Regions from separate parts of the Streptomyces odontomachicola genome, predicted to be linked through region 1. Evidence: riboswitches for the same ligand, from Rfam matches in the RefSeq annotation. Region 1 holds a riboswitch; each other region holds the start of a gene.
The links. A riboswitch is a leader RNA that binds a small molecule or an ion and turns the genes downstream of it on or off. The one in region 1 is predicted to bind glycine.
Positions count from the first base shown of each region.

Region 1 (4,819 bases):
CCGGCCTGTCCCGTCCACAGGAGCATCCAGAGCTCCGCACCGGCGAGCGCGTGCAGCAGCGCCTCGTAGGTGTCGAACCGTCCGGGCGACACCTGTTGCAGAAGCTGCTCGACGCTTCCTCCCGCGCTCACGTAGCCGCCCCATTTCTGCTCTGGTCACCGTGCCCGCACTCCCGTACGAGCGCGCCCCGTCATCTCACCAGCTTAAGAGGCGGATACGACAGGCCGCCGCCGACTCGTCGCTTCCGCATGGAGGGGTGTACGGGAGGCCGCGCGACGGTCCGTGCGCCGGTGCGCACACACGGGCCGCACGCGCCGCACGGCCTCGCCGTCGCACCGGCCGGCCGTCTTCGCGAGCGTGACCGGCCGGCCTCGCGTACGGGCCCGGCCGCCTCAGCCCTCTTCGCGGGCGTAGAAGGGCCGCACGCAGTGCCGCATCCAGTCGGCCACCGGATCGGTCTGCGCCGCGTCCAGGAACACGAGCTGCACGGGCCACTTGACGGACTCCCTGCCCAGCGCGCGGCCCAGCGCGTCGTGCGCAGCCTGCCGCGCCTCGGGGTCCAGCAGGTCGAGTTCGACGCCGACGAACAGCGCCGGAGGGTCGCCCTCGCTGCTCGCGAGCGCGCGCCGCGCGGTCCGTACGGGACCGAGCACCGCGAACTCGCCCGCGGCAGCCGCCAGGAAGTCGACCGGCTCCTCCTGCCAGTCCGGCTCGAAGAGCCGCACCCGCGCCCCCCGCGCCACGCCCCAGGCGGCCTGCTCGTTGGGGTTGTTCTTGCACAGCTCGGCGACGGCCTCGGGGGGCAGCGGCACGCCGACCGTGCCCTCCGGGTTCACCGCGATGCCGACCTGCGGGGGCAGGCCGCGCGCGAACTCCCGCGCCGGTGCGATCGCGAACGACATGTGGGAGCCGACGACTTGGAGGAACTGCTGCTCGGAGCTGAAGACCGGCGTGTACGGAGCGCCGCCGAGCTGGATGGTCGGCAGGTCGAGGTCGCGGCTCTGCGGGCCGCCGCCCTCCGGCAGCGGCACCCACACGCTGCTGCGCCCCAGCACCTCCAGCAGCCTGGCGCCCGCGTTGGGGACGTTCAGCGAGGCGGCCAGCGCCTCCTCCAGCTCGTTGCCCGGCCACCCTCCGCCGTGGCCGGGCCCGAAGTCCTGCAGCATGCTCATGCGATCACCCTATCCGGGGTTCCCGAGCGGGTGTTCCCGCCGCCGCTGTTCCCCATCGGGCTCTCTCCCGGCGTACCCCCGCACCGGCCGACGGCGGTCCCCCCGGGGGGGGCGGTCCCGCTACTCGAAGGCGATCCCCGTCAGGGAGCCCGCTGCCGCGCGGTCCAGCAGGACGACGGAGGAGCAGCCCCGCGGCGCACGCCCCGACTCCGCGAGCCCGATCAGCCGCGCGACCGCCCGCCTGTGCCGTACGAAGGCGTACCCGGAGACGCCCCGGCCGCGCGCCGCCTGGCCCTCCAGCGCGGTGCCGGGCGGCACGTCGAGCAGCACCAGGTGCATGCCGCGCCCGCGGCGCCTGGCGTCCCGCGCGACCCAGCGGCGCACCCAGCTCTGGGTCCCGCAGTCGTGCACCACCACGCTCGCGCCGGAGGCCAACGCACCGCGGAGCCCGGCGAAATGGGCCAGCCGGACAAAGGGTCGGTACATCCCGTACGGGAGCCAGTCGGGCATCCGGTGCTCCCAACGCTCGCGCATGTCCTGGGAGTCGATGCGCCGCACCGCGTCGCCGAGCGCGAGGGTGCGCCGCATCAGCGTGGACTTGCCGCTGCCCGGCAGCCCTGAGACGACCAGCCGGTCGCCGGCCGCGAAGCGCAGCACGCCGTCCGGGGCCGTGCCCCGCAGGTCGCGGCGCTCCGCCGCGGGGAAGGGTGCCGCGGGCGCGGCGCGCGGCGCGGGCACGGCGGGCTCGGGCCCGCCCTCCGTGCCGCTCCCGGTCACCGTCGCGCTCACCGCGGCGTACGCACTGCGCAGGCTGCCCACCCGATCGCCCTCCCCGCATCCGGCCGCTCGCCGCGGCTTTCCCCGAGAGTGTCAAGGATCGGTAATGCGGTTCAAGGCGAGCGGACTCCGGCCCTCCGGCCCCGGCGGGGCGCCGCCGCCCCCGGAAAGTCCGTGCGCTGCCCGTACTCGGCCACAAGGCGGCGGAAAAAAGCTGCTCGGCCGGGGGGACCCGGGGTGGAGGCCCATGCCATGATGTGCGGGCCAACTCCATACCGGCCGCTTGAGCCCGCGCGGGAGAGTCCCCGTCCGCACACCGACGGGGCGCCGAAGGAGCAAGTTCCTCCCTTGAATCTCTCAGGCCCCGATACCGCGCAGGGTGAGGCAGATCTGAAAAGCGGGCCGCCGCCCCCGGACACCCGGGCCGTCGGAGGCTCCACCCAAGGTGCAAGCCGGGCCCCGCGCAGCGGGGATGGCGGCGAACCTCTCAGGTTCCGATGACAGATGGGGAGGACAACCGCGTCCCCACACACCGGGAGCCTGAACCGTGACCGACACACCGCCCTCCCCGCGCAAGACCGCGCTGGATGCCACGCACCGCGCGCTCGGCGCGACGATGACCGACTTCGCCGGCTGGGACATGCCGCTGCGGTACGCCAGCGAGCGCGACGAGCACAACGCCGTGCGCACCCGGGCAGGACTCTTCGACCTCTCGCACATGGGCGAGATCACCGTCTCCGGGCCGCAGGCCGCCGAGCTGCTGGACTACGCGCTGGTGGGCAACCTCACCAAGCTCGCCGTCGGCCGCGCCCGCTACACCATGATCTGCGACGAGAACGGCGGCATCCTCGACGACCTGATCGTCTACCGCACCGGCGAGCAGACCTACATGGTCGTCGCCAACGCCGCGAACGCCCAGGTCGTGCTGGACGCGCTCACCGCGCGCTCGGACGGCTTCAAGGAGGCCGAGGTCCGCGACGACCGCGACGCGTACGCGCTGCTCGCGGTCCAGGGCCCGGAGGCAGCCGGCATCCTCGCCCGGCTCACCGACGCCGACCTGGAGGGCCTGAAGTACTACGCGGGCCTGCCCGGCACCGTCGCGGGCAAGCAGGCGCTGATCGCCCGCACCGGGTACACCGGCGAGGACGGCTTCGAGCTGTTCACCGACCCCGCCGACGCGGTCGCCGTGTGGGAGGCGCTGACCGAGGCGGGCCAGGACGCGGGCCTCGTCCCCTGCGGGCTGAGCTGCCGCGACACCCTCCGCCTCGAGGCCGGCATGCCGCTGTACGGGCACGAGCTCTCCACCGCGAGCACCCCCTTCGACGCGGGCCTCGGCCGCATCGTGAAGTTCGAGAAGGAGACCAACGGCGGCCGCTTCGTGGGCCGCGAGCCCCTCGAGGCCGCCAAGGAGCGCGCCGAGAAGGCCCCGCCGCGCAAGCTCGTCGGCCTGATCGCCGAGGGCCGCAGGGTGCCGCGCGCCGGATATCCGGTGGTCTCGGCCGCCGACGGTACGGTCATCGGCGAGGTCACCTCCGGCGCGCCCTCCCCCACCCTGGGCAAGCCGATCGCGATGGCGTATGTGGACGCCGCCCGCTCCGAGCCCGGCACCGAGGGTGTCGCGGTGGACATCCGGGGCAAGCACGAGCCGTACGAAGTGGTCGCGCTCCCCTTCTACAAGCGGCAGCGCTGAGCTCTCCCGAGCGACGGCGCAGAGCACGCGCCATATCCGTACGAAAAGGGCCCGCCGGAGCACCCGGAACGCTAAACCTCCAGGGCACGGACTGTGGGTCTCGTCCCACCTTCCGGGACCGTTTTCCTCCGCACACCTCTCATCCAGGAGAATCGCACCATGAGCAACCCCCAGCAGCTTCGCTACAGCAAGGAGCACGAGTGGCTGACCGACGCCGAGGACGGCGTCTCGACGGTCGGCATCACCTCGCACGCGGCCGACGCGCTCGGCGACGTGGTCTTCGTACAGCTCCCTGAGGTAGGCGACTCGATCACCGCGGGCGAGCCCTGCGGCGAGCTGGAGTCCACCAAGTCGGTGAGCGACCTCTACGCGCCGGTCTCCGGCGAGGTCACCGAGATCAACCAGGACGTGGTGGACGACCCGGCGCTGGTGAACTCCGCCCCCTTCGAGGGCGGCTGGCTGTTCAAGGTGAAGGTGACCGAGGAGCCGGACGACCTGCTGTCCGCCGACGAGTACACCGCCTTCGCCGCGGGGGCCTGAGCACCGCCGCTCACGGGCCTCAGCCCTTCATGACCCAACGCCCGCTCCTGAGGGATGGATCCATGTCGCTTCTGAACAGCTCTCTCCACGAGGTGGACCCGGACGTCGCCGCCGCAGTCGACTCCGAGCTCGACCGCCAGCAGTCCACCCTGGAAATGATCGCCTCGGAGAACTTCGCCCCGGTGGCCTCGATGGAGGCCCAGGGCTCGGTTCTCACCAACAAGTACGCCGAGGGCTACCCCGGCCGCCGCTACTACGGCGGCTGTGAGTACGTCGACGTCGTCGAGGACATCGCGCGCGACCGCATCAAGGCCCTGTTCGGCGCCGAGGCCGCCAACGTGCAGCCGCACTCCGGCGCGCAGGCCAACGCGGCCGCGATGTTCGCGCTGCTCAAGCCGGGCGACACGATCATGGGCCTGGACCTGGCCCACGGCGGTCACCTGACGCACGGCATGAAGATCAACTTCTCCGGCAAGCTCTACAACGTCGTCGCCTACAAGGTCGACGAGCAGACCAGCCAGGTCGACATGGACGAGGTCGAGCGGCTGGCCAAGGAGCACCGCCCGCAGATGATCGTCGCCGGCTGGTCCGCGTACCCGCGCCAGCTCGACTTCGCCGCCTTCCGCCGCATCGCCGACGA
Region 1 is NZ_JBCFOK010000017.1:83,364-88,182, forward strand. Features, by position in the region: gene ABEE00_RS27845 (enhanced serine sensitivity protein SseB C-terminal domain-containing protein) at 1-131, opposite strand, end outside; gene ABEE00_RS27850 (enhanced serine sensitivity protein SseB) at 393-1,172, opposite strand; gene ABEE00_RS27855 (AAA family ATPase) at 1,293-1,982, opposite strand; glycine riboswitch at 2,234-2,332, shown strand; gene gcvT (glycine cleavage system aminomethyltransferase GcvT) at 2,497-3,639, shown strand; gene gcvH (glycine cleavage system protein GcvH) at 3,799-4,179, shown strand; gene glyA (serine hydroxymethyltransferase) at 4,242-4,819, shown strand, end outside.

Region 2 (4,819 bases), on a different contig from region 1:
TGGGTCCCGCCGTGCCCGGCACCGCTCCAGGCCCCTGCGGCCGGGCACGGCCGGCCCGCCCTCTGCTTGTGCGGAGTGCGCCGTGAGGTACGTGGCTCATCGTGTGTACGCGTGGCCCGTTCCCCGCCCTCCCACCTGCGTACGGACCCGTGACCCCGCGCCGCGCCCGTGCTGGAATGACCGCTCACGAGGCGAGGGAGAGGCGCGATGGATCTGCGGCACTGGCTCGGCGCGGCGGCCGAGGAGATCGGCAAGTGGCAGGCGGAGTACGGGGAGTTCGCGCGGCACCCCGCGCTGGAGATCGGGGACGAGCGCTTCGGCGCGGCCTTCGCCGAACTGGGCGACCGGCTGCGCGACAACTACCCCTTCTTCCACCCCCGTTACGCGGGCCAGATGCTCAAGCCCCCGCACCCGGCGGCGGTGGTCGGGCACCTGACGGCGATGCTGATCAACCCCAACAACCACGCGCTCGACGGCGGTCCGGCCACCGCGCGCATGGAGCGCGAGGCGGTGGACCGGCTCGCGGCGATGTTCGGGCTGCCGCAGCACCTCGGGCACCTCACCACGAGCGGCACCGTGGCCAACCTGGAGGCCCTCTTCGTCGCCAGGGAGCTGCACCCGGACAAGGGCGTCGCCTACAGTGCCGACGCGCACTACACCCACGGGAGAATGTGCCGTCTGCTGGGCGTGCAGGGGCACGCGGTGGCGGTGGACGCCGCGGGCCGCATGGACCTCGACGCCCTGGAAGAGCTGCTGCGTACGGGGCGGATCGGCACCGTGGTGCTCACCGCGGGCACCACCGGGCTCGGCGCGCTCGACCCCGTACACGAGGCGCTGGAACTGCGCGAGCGCTACGGCGTGCGGCTGCACGTGGACGCCGCCTACGGCGGCTTCTTCACGCTCATCGCCGACGACACGGCGGACGGCGTCGCGGCCGCGCCCTACCGGGCGATCGCCGCCTGCGACTCCGTCGTGGTCGACCCGCACAAGCACGGGCTCCAGCCCTACGGGTGCGGCGCCGTGCTGTTCGCCGACCCCTCGGTGGGCCGCTTCTACCAGCACGACTCGCCCTACACGTACTTCACCTCCGAGGAACTGCACCTCGGCGAGATCTCCCTGGAGTGCTCCCGCGCCGGAGCGGCCGCCGCCGCGCTCTGGCTCACCCTGCGGCTGCTGCCGCTCACCGCCGACGGGCTCGGCGCGGTGCTGCGCCCCGGGCGGCGCGCCGCGCTGCGGTGGGCCGAACTGCTGGAGCGCTCCGAGGTGCTGACGCCCTATCAGCGGCCCGAGCTGGACATCGTCGCCTTCCTCCCGCGTACGGCACGGCTCTCCGAGGCCGACCGCGTCTCGGCCGCGGTGATGGAGGCGGGGATGTCGGCGCCGCCGGCGGAGTCCGTCTTCCTCGCCACGTACGGGGTGACGCCCGAGGCCCTGGCCGTACGGGGGCACCGCGTCGAGGCGGACGCGGAGGGCGGGCGCATCCTGCGCAGCGTGCTGATGAAGCCCGAGCACGAGGAGTGGGTGGAGGAACTCCACGTGCGGGCCGAGGGGTTGGCCCGCACGGCCCTGGCGCTCTGAAGACTCACCGCTGCACACCCCTGGACCCCGACGGCACTTGTCAGGTAATCAAAGGAACAACAACCGTATGACTTTGGAGGTTGGGCCCTGCAATTCAGTTGACCATGCATGGCCAGGTTGCATCGCTTGCTTCGCAAAGCGTGTCGTAGATGCCTGGAGCGTCCGATTGGCTCCGGAATCCCCCTCCGCTCCCAGCAGTCACAACGGCCGTACGGGGGCGAGGGGGCGGAGTGTGCGCGGGGTGGGTTTCCTGGGACGGAAGGCGGCAACTGGCCATAGTGCGGCCTCCGATACTGTCCGCAATCCGATGTGCCGATTGTGTAATCCGGACGTCGGCACAGCAGGCTCTGGGGCGTCAACCGAAACCTCCAACCCGAGGAGTTGCCGTGTTACGCATCAAGAGCCTGGTTCTGGGGACGGCCGCCGCGGCCTGCCTGGCCATCGGGCTGGCTCCCGCCGCGACCGCCGCGACGCCGCCCGCCGGCTCTGCTGCCCCCTCGGCCAAGAGCCTGTACGCCCCGTCGGTGCTCGTCCTCACCAAGAGCCAGGGCGCCGACGCCCCCGTCGAGCGCGCCGTGATGCTGCGCTGTCTGCCCGTCGGCGGCGACCACCCCGTGGCGGCCGACGCGTGCTCCGCGCTGAACAAGGCCGGGGGCGACCCCGCGGCGCTGCCCGCCGCCGTCGGCGAGCCGAGCACGGCCTGCACCACCGACTGGCGCCCGGTGACCGTCACCGTCCAAGGCACCTGGGACGGGCGTCTGGTGCACTACACCAAGACCTTCGGCAACACCTGCGAGATGGAGAAGCAGACGTCCTCTGTCTTCGCCTTCTGAGCGCCGAGCACCGAGCGCTGAACGACCGGCGCTGAGCCCCGCTCGCTGAGCGCCGTGAGCAGAGCACGCCCCCGGACCGGACGGCCGCCGGTACCGGGGGCGTCCGTGCGGAATGGTGCCGGTGAGGCGCGTGTTAGCCTTATCGGCTGACAAGTGAAGACAGGCCGATGACCCCGTGCGGGAGAACCACGGCGGGCGCCCAGTGCCGCGTGGTGCCGAAGGAGCAACACTCCCGGAATCTCTCAGGCCGGTTACCGTACGGACGAGGCGACTCTGAAAAGCGGCACCGACGACGATGCCGCGCCCACGGGGCAAACCGCCGAGCACGCGCACGCGCAGCGAGAACGCGCACGGTGCGGCGGTGAAACTCTCAGGCTCCATGACAGAGCGGGAAACGACCGCGCCGCGCATGCCGCAACGCCCCGAGCGTCGCCGCCGCATGCCCGGCTTCCGTTCCCGCGAGAATCCGGAGCCCCGCCTTGGTGCTGCATGTCCTCTACCTGATCGGCATCGCCGCGTTCGCCGCCAGCGGCGTGCTGGCCGCGCACGAGGCGCGGATGGACCCCTTCGGCGGCCTCGTCCTCGGCTTCGCCGCCGCGATATCCGGGGGCACGCTGCGTGACGTGCTGCTGGACCGCCGCCCCCTCTACTGGACCCACGACTGGGTGCTGCTCGCGGTGATCGCGGGCGTCGCCGTCCTCACCGGCCTCTACCTCGCGCACCGCCGCTCCTTCCCGCACCGCACCCTGCTGCTGGTGGACGCGCTCGGCCTCTCGGTCGTGACCGTCATCGGCGCGCGGGCCGCGCTGGAGGCCGGGGTCACCCCGCCCGCCGTGGTCATCCTGGCGGTGCTCACCGGCGTCACCGGCGAGATCGTGCGCGACCTGCTGTGCGGGGAGAGCCCGCCGCTGCTGCTCCGCGAGGACTTCTACGCGACCGCCGCGGCCGTCGGCGCGCTCTGCTTCCTGTGCATGAACCTGCTCGGCGTCCCGGACACGCCCACCACCATCGCCTCGGCCGGAGTGGTCTTCCTGCTGCGGCTCTGCGCGATCCGCTACGGCCTGCGGCTGCCCACCCTGAGCCCGGCCTGGCGCAGCGCCGGGGCGTGAGCACGCGCACGCCCCGTCGGCGCGGAGGCGGGCGCGGGACCCAACAGCCGTGTGCCCCACAGCGGTTGCCGCTCCGGTTGCCGTCGTCCCGAAGCCTTGTCCCGAACGTGATCGCCGCGTGATCAACTCGGTGAAGAAGTTCACAGGCCGAGGCCCTGGCTGGCCGCGTCCGGTGTGCTCTGCCTAGGGTCTGGACGCCCGCCACGACCAGGCGGGGCCCGTACGCGCACGCACCCGGCGCGCGCGTACGCCACGACCGACCGCAGGCGCGCACCGCGACGCACGACTTCCGCACAGGGGGAACCAGGTGAACACCCGGGCCCAGAAGGCGCTCGACAACCTGTACGGGATTCCCGCCACGCTCGTCATCGCCGCCTGGATCTCCTTCAAGCTGCCCAGGGTCGCTGACGGCGTCGGCTGGAGCCTGTACGCGGTGGCCTGGGGCATCCTGCTGAGCATCCTCGTCGGCTGCCTGGTCCGCAGGACCAGGCCGGGCACCGGCGGCGCCGCGGTAGGCGTGCTGCTCGCCGTCTTCGGCCTGATCTTCTCCCTCGGCCACGGCTGAGGCCGCGCACGACGGCTGATGCCGCGCACGGGGGCACCGAGGTACGGGGCCCTAGCTGGGGCCCGGGGCCCGGGCTTGGGACCCGTACAGCGTCCGCTCAGCTCCCCGTGCTGATCTGCTGCACCGCCCAGACGTTGCCGTCCGGGTCGGCGAAGTGCAGGAAGCCCACGGTCTCGAGCTCGGCATGGCTCTCGTCGCCGCGCGCGGGGCGCAGTCCCTCCGGGCCGGCCAGCTCGAAGTCGCTGACGGGGACGCCGTGTTCGAGGAGCAGGGCGCGGGCGGCGCGCAGGTCCTCCACCACGAGCCTGAGGCCGCTGAGCGCGCCGGGCTCCAGCGGCGAGAGCCCGTCGCCGATCACGATCGCGCAGGCCGAGCCCGGCGGGGTGAGCCGCACGCTGCGCACGGCCCCCGTTCCTTCGCCCCCGGTGTCGTGGTCGACACGGAAGCCCAGCCGCCGCGCGTAGAAATCCCGGGCCGCGTCCACGTCCGACACGGGAACGGCCACCACTTCGAGGCTCCAGTCCATCGGCCGAGCCTAGGGCGGCGGAGGCCCCGGGCGGCCCGTTCCCGCGAACCCGGTGCGCGCGACGGTTGTCACGGACCAGCGCGCGCGGCTGCCCCTACGACCCCAGCGCGCGCAGCGGCTCGTCGGTCAGGCGGTAGACCGTCCACCCGGCCTGGGGGCGTGCGCCGAGGGACTCGTAGAAGGCGATGGAGGGGGTGTTCCAGTCGAG
Region 2 is NZ_JBCFOK010000003.1:398,418-403,236, forward strand. Features, by position in the region: gene ABEE00_RS06975 (pyridoxal phosphate-dependent decarboxylase family protein) at 208-1,578, shown strand; gene ABEE00_RS06980 (subtilase-type protease inhibitor) at 1,965-2,411, shown strand; glycine riboswitch at 2,580-2,678, shown strand; gene ABEE00_RS06985 (trimeric intracellular cation channel family protein) at 2,894-3,520, shown strand; gene ABEE00_RS06990 (hypothetical protein) at 3,828-4,085, shown strand; gene ABEE00_RS06995 (VOC family protein) at 4,183-4,611, opposite strand; gene ABEE00_RS07000 (GNAT family N-acetyltransferase) at 4,706-4,819, opposite strand, start outside.
Region 2: another riboswitch for glycine. It lies ahead of ABEE00_RS06985 (trimeric intracellular cation channel family protein); the one in region 1 lies ahead of gcvT (glycine cleavage system aminomethyltransferase GcvT).

Region 3 (4,819 bases), on a different contig from region 1:
CGGCGGGCCACTCGCCCTGGCCGACCTTCTCGACCTCGGCGCGGATCGCGATCATCGCCTCGCAGAAGCGGTCGATCTCCGCCAGGTCCTCGCTCTCGGTCGGCTCGATCATCAGCGTGCCGGCGACCGGGAAGGACATGGTCGGCGCGTGGAAGCCGTAGTCGATCAACCGCTTGGCCACGTCGTCGATGCTCACGCCGGTCTGCTTGGTCAGCGGCCGCACGTCGATGATGCACTCGTGCGCGACGAGGCCGTTGTGCCCGGTGTAGAGCACCGGGTAGTGCGGCTCCAGGCGCTTGGCGATGTAGTTGGCGCTGAGCACCGCGACCTGGGTGGCGCGGTGCAGCCCCTCGGCGCCCATGAGCCGCAGGTACGCCCACGAGATCGGCAGGATGCCGGCCGAGCCCCAGGGCGCACCCGAGATCGGCCCGATCCCCGTCTCCGGGCCCGCCTCCGGCTGGAGCGGGTGATTCGGGAGGTACGGGGCGAGGTGCGACCGCACGCCGATCGGGCCCACGCCGGGACCGCCGCCGCCGTGCGGGATGCAGAAGGTCTTGTGCAGGTTGAGGTGCGAGACGTCGGCGCCGAACTTGCCCGGACGGGCCACGCCCACCAGCGCGTTGAGGTTCGCACCGTCCACGTACACCTGGCCGCCGGCCTCGTGCACCGCGGCGCAGATGTCGCTGATGTGCTCCTCGAACACGCCGTGCGTCGAGGGGTAGGTGACCATGAGCACGGACAGCTCATTGCCGTGCTTCTCGATCTTGGCGTGCAGGTCCTCGGTGTCGACGTCGCCGTTCTCACCGGTCTTGACCACGACGACCTTCATGCCCGCCATGACCGCGCTGGCCGCGTTGGTGCCGTGCGCGGAGGAGGGGATGAGGCAGACGGTGCGCTGCTCGTCGCCGTTCGCCCGGTGGTACGCGCGCACCGCGAGCAGCCCGGCGAGCTCGCCCTGGGACCCGGCGTTGGGCTGCAGCGACACGGCGTCGTACCCGGTGATCTCGGCGAGCCTGTCCTCCAGCTCGCCGATCAGCTTCCGGTACCCGGCGGCCTGGCCGACCGGCGCGAAGGGGTGCAGCGCGCCGAACTCGGGCCAGGTCACGGCCTCCATCTCGGTGGTGCCGTTCAGCTTCATGGTGCAGGAGCCGAGCGGGATCATGCCGCGGTCCAGCGCGTAGTCGCGGTCGGCGAGACGGCGCAGGTAGCGCAGCAGCGCGGTCTCCGAGCGGTGCTCGTGGAAGACCGGGTGGGTGAGGTACTCGTCCTGGCGCAGCAGCCCGCCGGGCAGCGCGTCCCGCGTGGCCTCGTCCAGCGCCGCCACGTCGCCCTCGACGCCGAACGCGTACCACACGGCGCTGAGTTGGTCGCGCCCCGTGGTCTCGTCGCAGGCGATGCCCACGTGGTCGGCGTCCGTGTGACGCAGATTCACCCCGGCCTCGCGGGCCCGCTCCACGACCTCGGCGGCCCGTCCCGGCACCCGCGCGGTCACGGTGTCGAAGAAGTCGCCGTGCACGACCTCGACGCCGCCCGCGCGCAGCCCGGCGGCCAGCACCGCCGCGTAACGGTGGGTGCGGCGAGCTATCGCGGCCAGGCCCTCGGGGCCGTGGTAGACCGCGTACATCCCGGCCATCACGGCGAGCAGCACCTGCGCGGTGCAGATGTTGCTGGTGGCCTTCTCGCGGCGGATGTGCTGCTCACGGGTCTGGAGCGCGAGCCGGTACGCCGGAGCGCCGTCCTCGTCCTTGGACACGCCGACGAGGCGGCCCGGGAGGCTGCGCGCGAACTTGTCGTGCACCGCCATGTATCCGGCGTGCGGCCCGCCGAAGCCCATCGGCACGCCGAAGCGCTGGCTGGAGCCGACCGCGATGTCCGCGCCCAGCTCGCCGGGCGAGGTGATCAGGGTGAGCGCGAGCAGGTCGGCGGCCACGGTGACGATCGCGCCGAGCTCGTGGGCCTGCTCGATCACGGCACGGTGGTCGCGCACCGCGCCGGAGGCGCCCGGGTACTGCAGCAGCACGCCGAACACGCCGCGCTCGGCGATCTCCTGGGGGATCCCGTCGCCGAGCGGGGTGACCACGACCTCCACGCCGGTGGGCTCGGCGCGGGTGCGGATCACCTCGATCGTCTGCGGCAGGCAGTCCTCGTCCACCACGAACACGCCCTGCTTGACCTTGCCCACGCGCCGCGAGAGCGCCATCGCCTCGGCGGCCGCCGTCGGTTCGTCCAGCAGCGAGGAGTTGGAGGTGGGCAGCCCGGTCAGATCGGCCACCACGGTCTGGAAGTTGAGCAGCGCCTCGAGGCGGCCCTGCGAGATCTCCGGCTGGTACGGGGTGTAGGCGGTGTACCAGGCCGGGTTCTCCATCACGTTGCGGAGCACCACGGGCGGGGTGTGGGTGCCGTAGTAGCCGAGGCCGATCATGGGCTGGAGCACCTGGTTGCGGTCCGCGAGCTCCCGCAGCTCGGCGAGGACGTCGGCCTCGCTGCGGGCCTCGGGAAGCTGCAGCGCGCCCGCGCTCTTGATCACGTCCGGCACGGCGGCTGCGGTGAGTTCGTCCAGCGAGCCGTAGCCGACCTGGGCGAGCATCTTCGCCTGCGCCCCGGCATCGGGCCCGATGTGCCGGGCCTCGAAGGGGGTGTCCCGCTCCAGAGCGGAGAGGGGGATGCGGTTGGCAGTCATCTGCGGAGGCCTCCTGGTCTCTGCGACCTACGAGGGGCACCACATACGGGTGCCCGGACGACCTCCCCCTCTGTCATCTCCACCTGAGAGATTCACCGGCCCGTCCGGTTGCCCGGACCGGCTTACACCGTCGGCGAGGAGGGGCTTCGGCGCTCGTCCGGGCCCGCCCTGCTTTCCAGAGTGGCCTCGTCCACGCGGTACATGAGCCTGAGAGATTCCGGGGAGGAGTTGCTCCTTCGGCGCCCCCGGCACTTGTGCCACCGGAGGACTCTCCCGCGTGGGGTCGACAGCCGTTTCTGAGCCTACCAGCGCGGTAACCCGATGAAACCGGCTGTGCGCTCGAGTGGCCAACGACCGAAAATTGCCGTTTCGTTGTACTACCGCCCCAGGGGAACTCCTTGGTGCTGTTGCGACCTTTTTGGAGGGACCGTGCAGACCGACATCGATCCGCGGAGCCTGATCGGCCGCAAGGCGTTCGACACCCACGGCACGAAGATCGGCACCGTGGACGAGGTGTATCTCGACGACGCCACGGGAGCCCCTGAGTGGGCCGCCGTCCGCACCGGCCTCTTCAGCCGGGACGCCTTCGTGCCGCTGGAGCCCAGCGAGGTGGTGGACGAGGCCCTGCGCATCCCCTTCGAGCGGGCGCTGATCAAGGACGCGCCCGACTTCGGCGTGGGGCGGCACCTCTCCCCCGAGCAGGAGCTCCAGCTCTACCGCCACTACGGCCTCGACCTCCCGGCCGCGGCCCCCGCGCCCGCCGACCGCGACTTCGGCCGCATAGCAGGCTCCGAGAGCTGACCCCGCCGGCAGCGGCCCCGCGCCCGCGCCGTCCACTCCGCCCGCTCCAGCCGCCCGGGGCCGCCTCGGACCCCGCGGCGGCACCGATTGGTCGCACAACGTCACCATTCGCCCCCCTCCGTAATCGATGCCCTTACGCGGCCGAGTCGGCGGACGGCTGCCCACGCGCGTCCATGGGCGCCAGGGGCAGCGGCTCGGCGGGCCTCAGCGCCGGATCGTCCACCGCGAAGGTCCGCACCCGCCCCGGCGGATCCCCCGGCCGCTCGAAGCGCACCGTGACCCGCCCGACGCCGCTGCCCTGCACCCAGCCGTGACCGTGCTCGGCATGCCGCACGTCCAGGCCCGGCAGCCACCGCCGCCGCACCTCCGGCTCCCGACCGCCCTCCCCCGAGCCCTCCTCTGAGCTCTCCTCGCCGCTCTCAGCGCCCTCCGCGCCCTGCTCCGGCTCTTCGTCGCCCCCGGCCTCGCGCGCCTCCTCAGCGCCCGCTGCGCCTTCTGTGGTCTGCGCGGCCTGGGCAGCCTGCGCTGCCTGTGCGGCTTGCGCGGCTTGTGCGGCTTGTGCGGCTCGCGCGGCCTCCTCACCCTCGGCTGCCTCGGCCGCCTCCGCCGCCTGCGCGAACAGGTCCTCCTGCGTGAAGTCCGCGAGACCGCTCACCGCGACCCCCAGCAGCCGCACCCCCGCCGTGGTGTCCACGCCGTCGATCAGCCGCGCCGCCGCCTCCCGCACCACGCCGGGCGCGTCCGTGGGGCCGCGCAGCGTCTCGGAGCGGGTCAGGGTGGAGAAGTCGTAGCTCCGCACCTTGATCACCACGGTGCGCCCGGAGCGCCCCGCCTCGCGCAGCCGCTTCACGCACCGCTCGGCGAGCCGCGCGACCTCGGCCTGCACCTGCGTACGGTCGGTGAGGTCCACGTCGAAGGTGTCCTCCACCGAGATCGACTTGGCGTCCCGCTCGGCCACCACGGGGCGGTCGTCGAGCCCGAGCGCCATGCCGTACAGCGCGGTGCCGTGCGCCTTGCCCAGCAGCCGCAGCAGCTCCGCCTCGCCCGCCTCGGCGGTCTCCCCGACCGTGGTGATCCCCGATCTGCGCAGCGTCTCGGCGGTAGCCGGGCCCACCCCGGGCAGCGTGCGCACCGGCATCGGCGCGAGCAACTCCCGCTCGGAGCCGGGCGAGATGAGCACCAGGCCGTCCGGCTTCGCCTGCTCCGAACCGATCTTGGCGAGCATCTTGGAGGCCGCCAGCCCCACCGAGGCGCTGAGCCCGGTGGTCTCCCGTATGTCCCGCCGCAGCCGCCCCGCCACGGCCTCGACCTCCTCGGGCGAGGCGTCCTCGGCGACCG
Region 3 is NZ_JBCFOK010000016.1:208,594-213,412, forward strand. Features, by position in the region: gene gcvP (aminomethyl-transferring glycine dehydrogenase) at 1-2,680, opposite strand, end outside; glycine riboswitch at 2,866-2,966, opposite strand; gene ABEE00_RS27450 (PRC-barrel domain-containing protein) at 3,110-3,481, shown strand; gene ABEE00_RS27455 (DNA polymerase IV) at 3,615-4,819, opposite strand, start outside.
Region 3: another riboswitch for glycine. It lies ahead of gcvP (aminomethyl-transferring glycine dehydrogenase); the one in region 1 lies ahead of gcvT (glycine cleavage system aminomethyltransferase GcvT).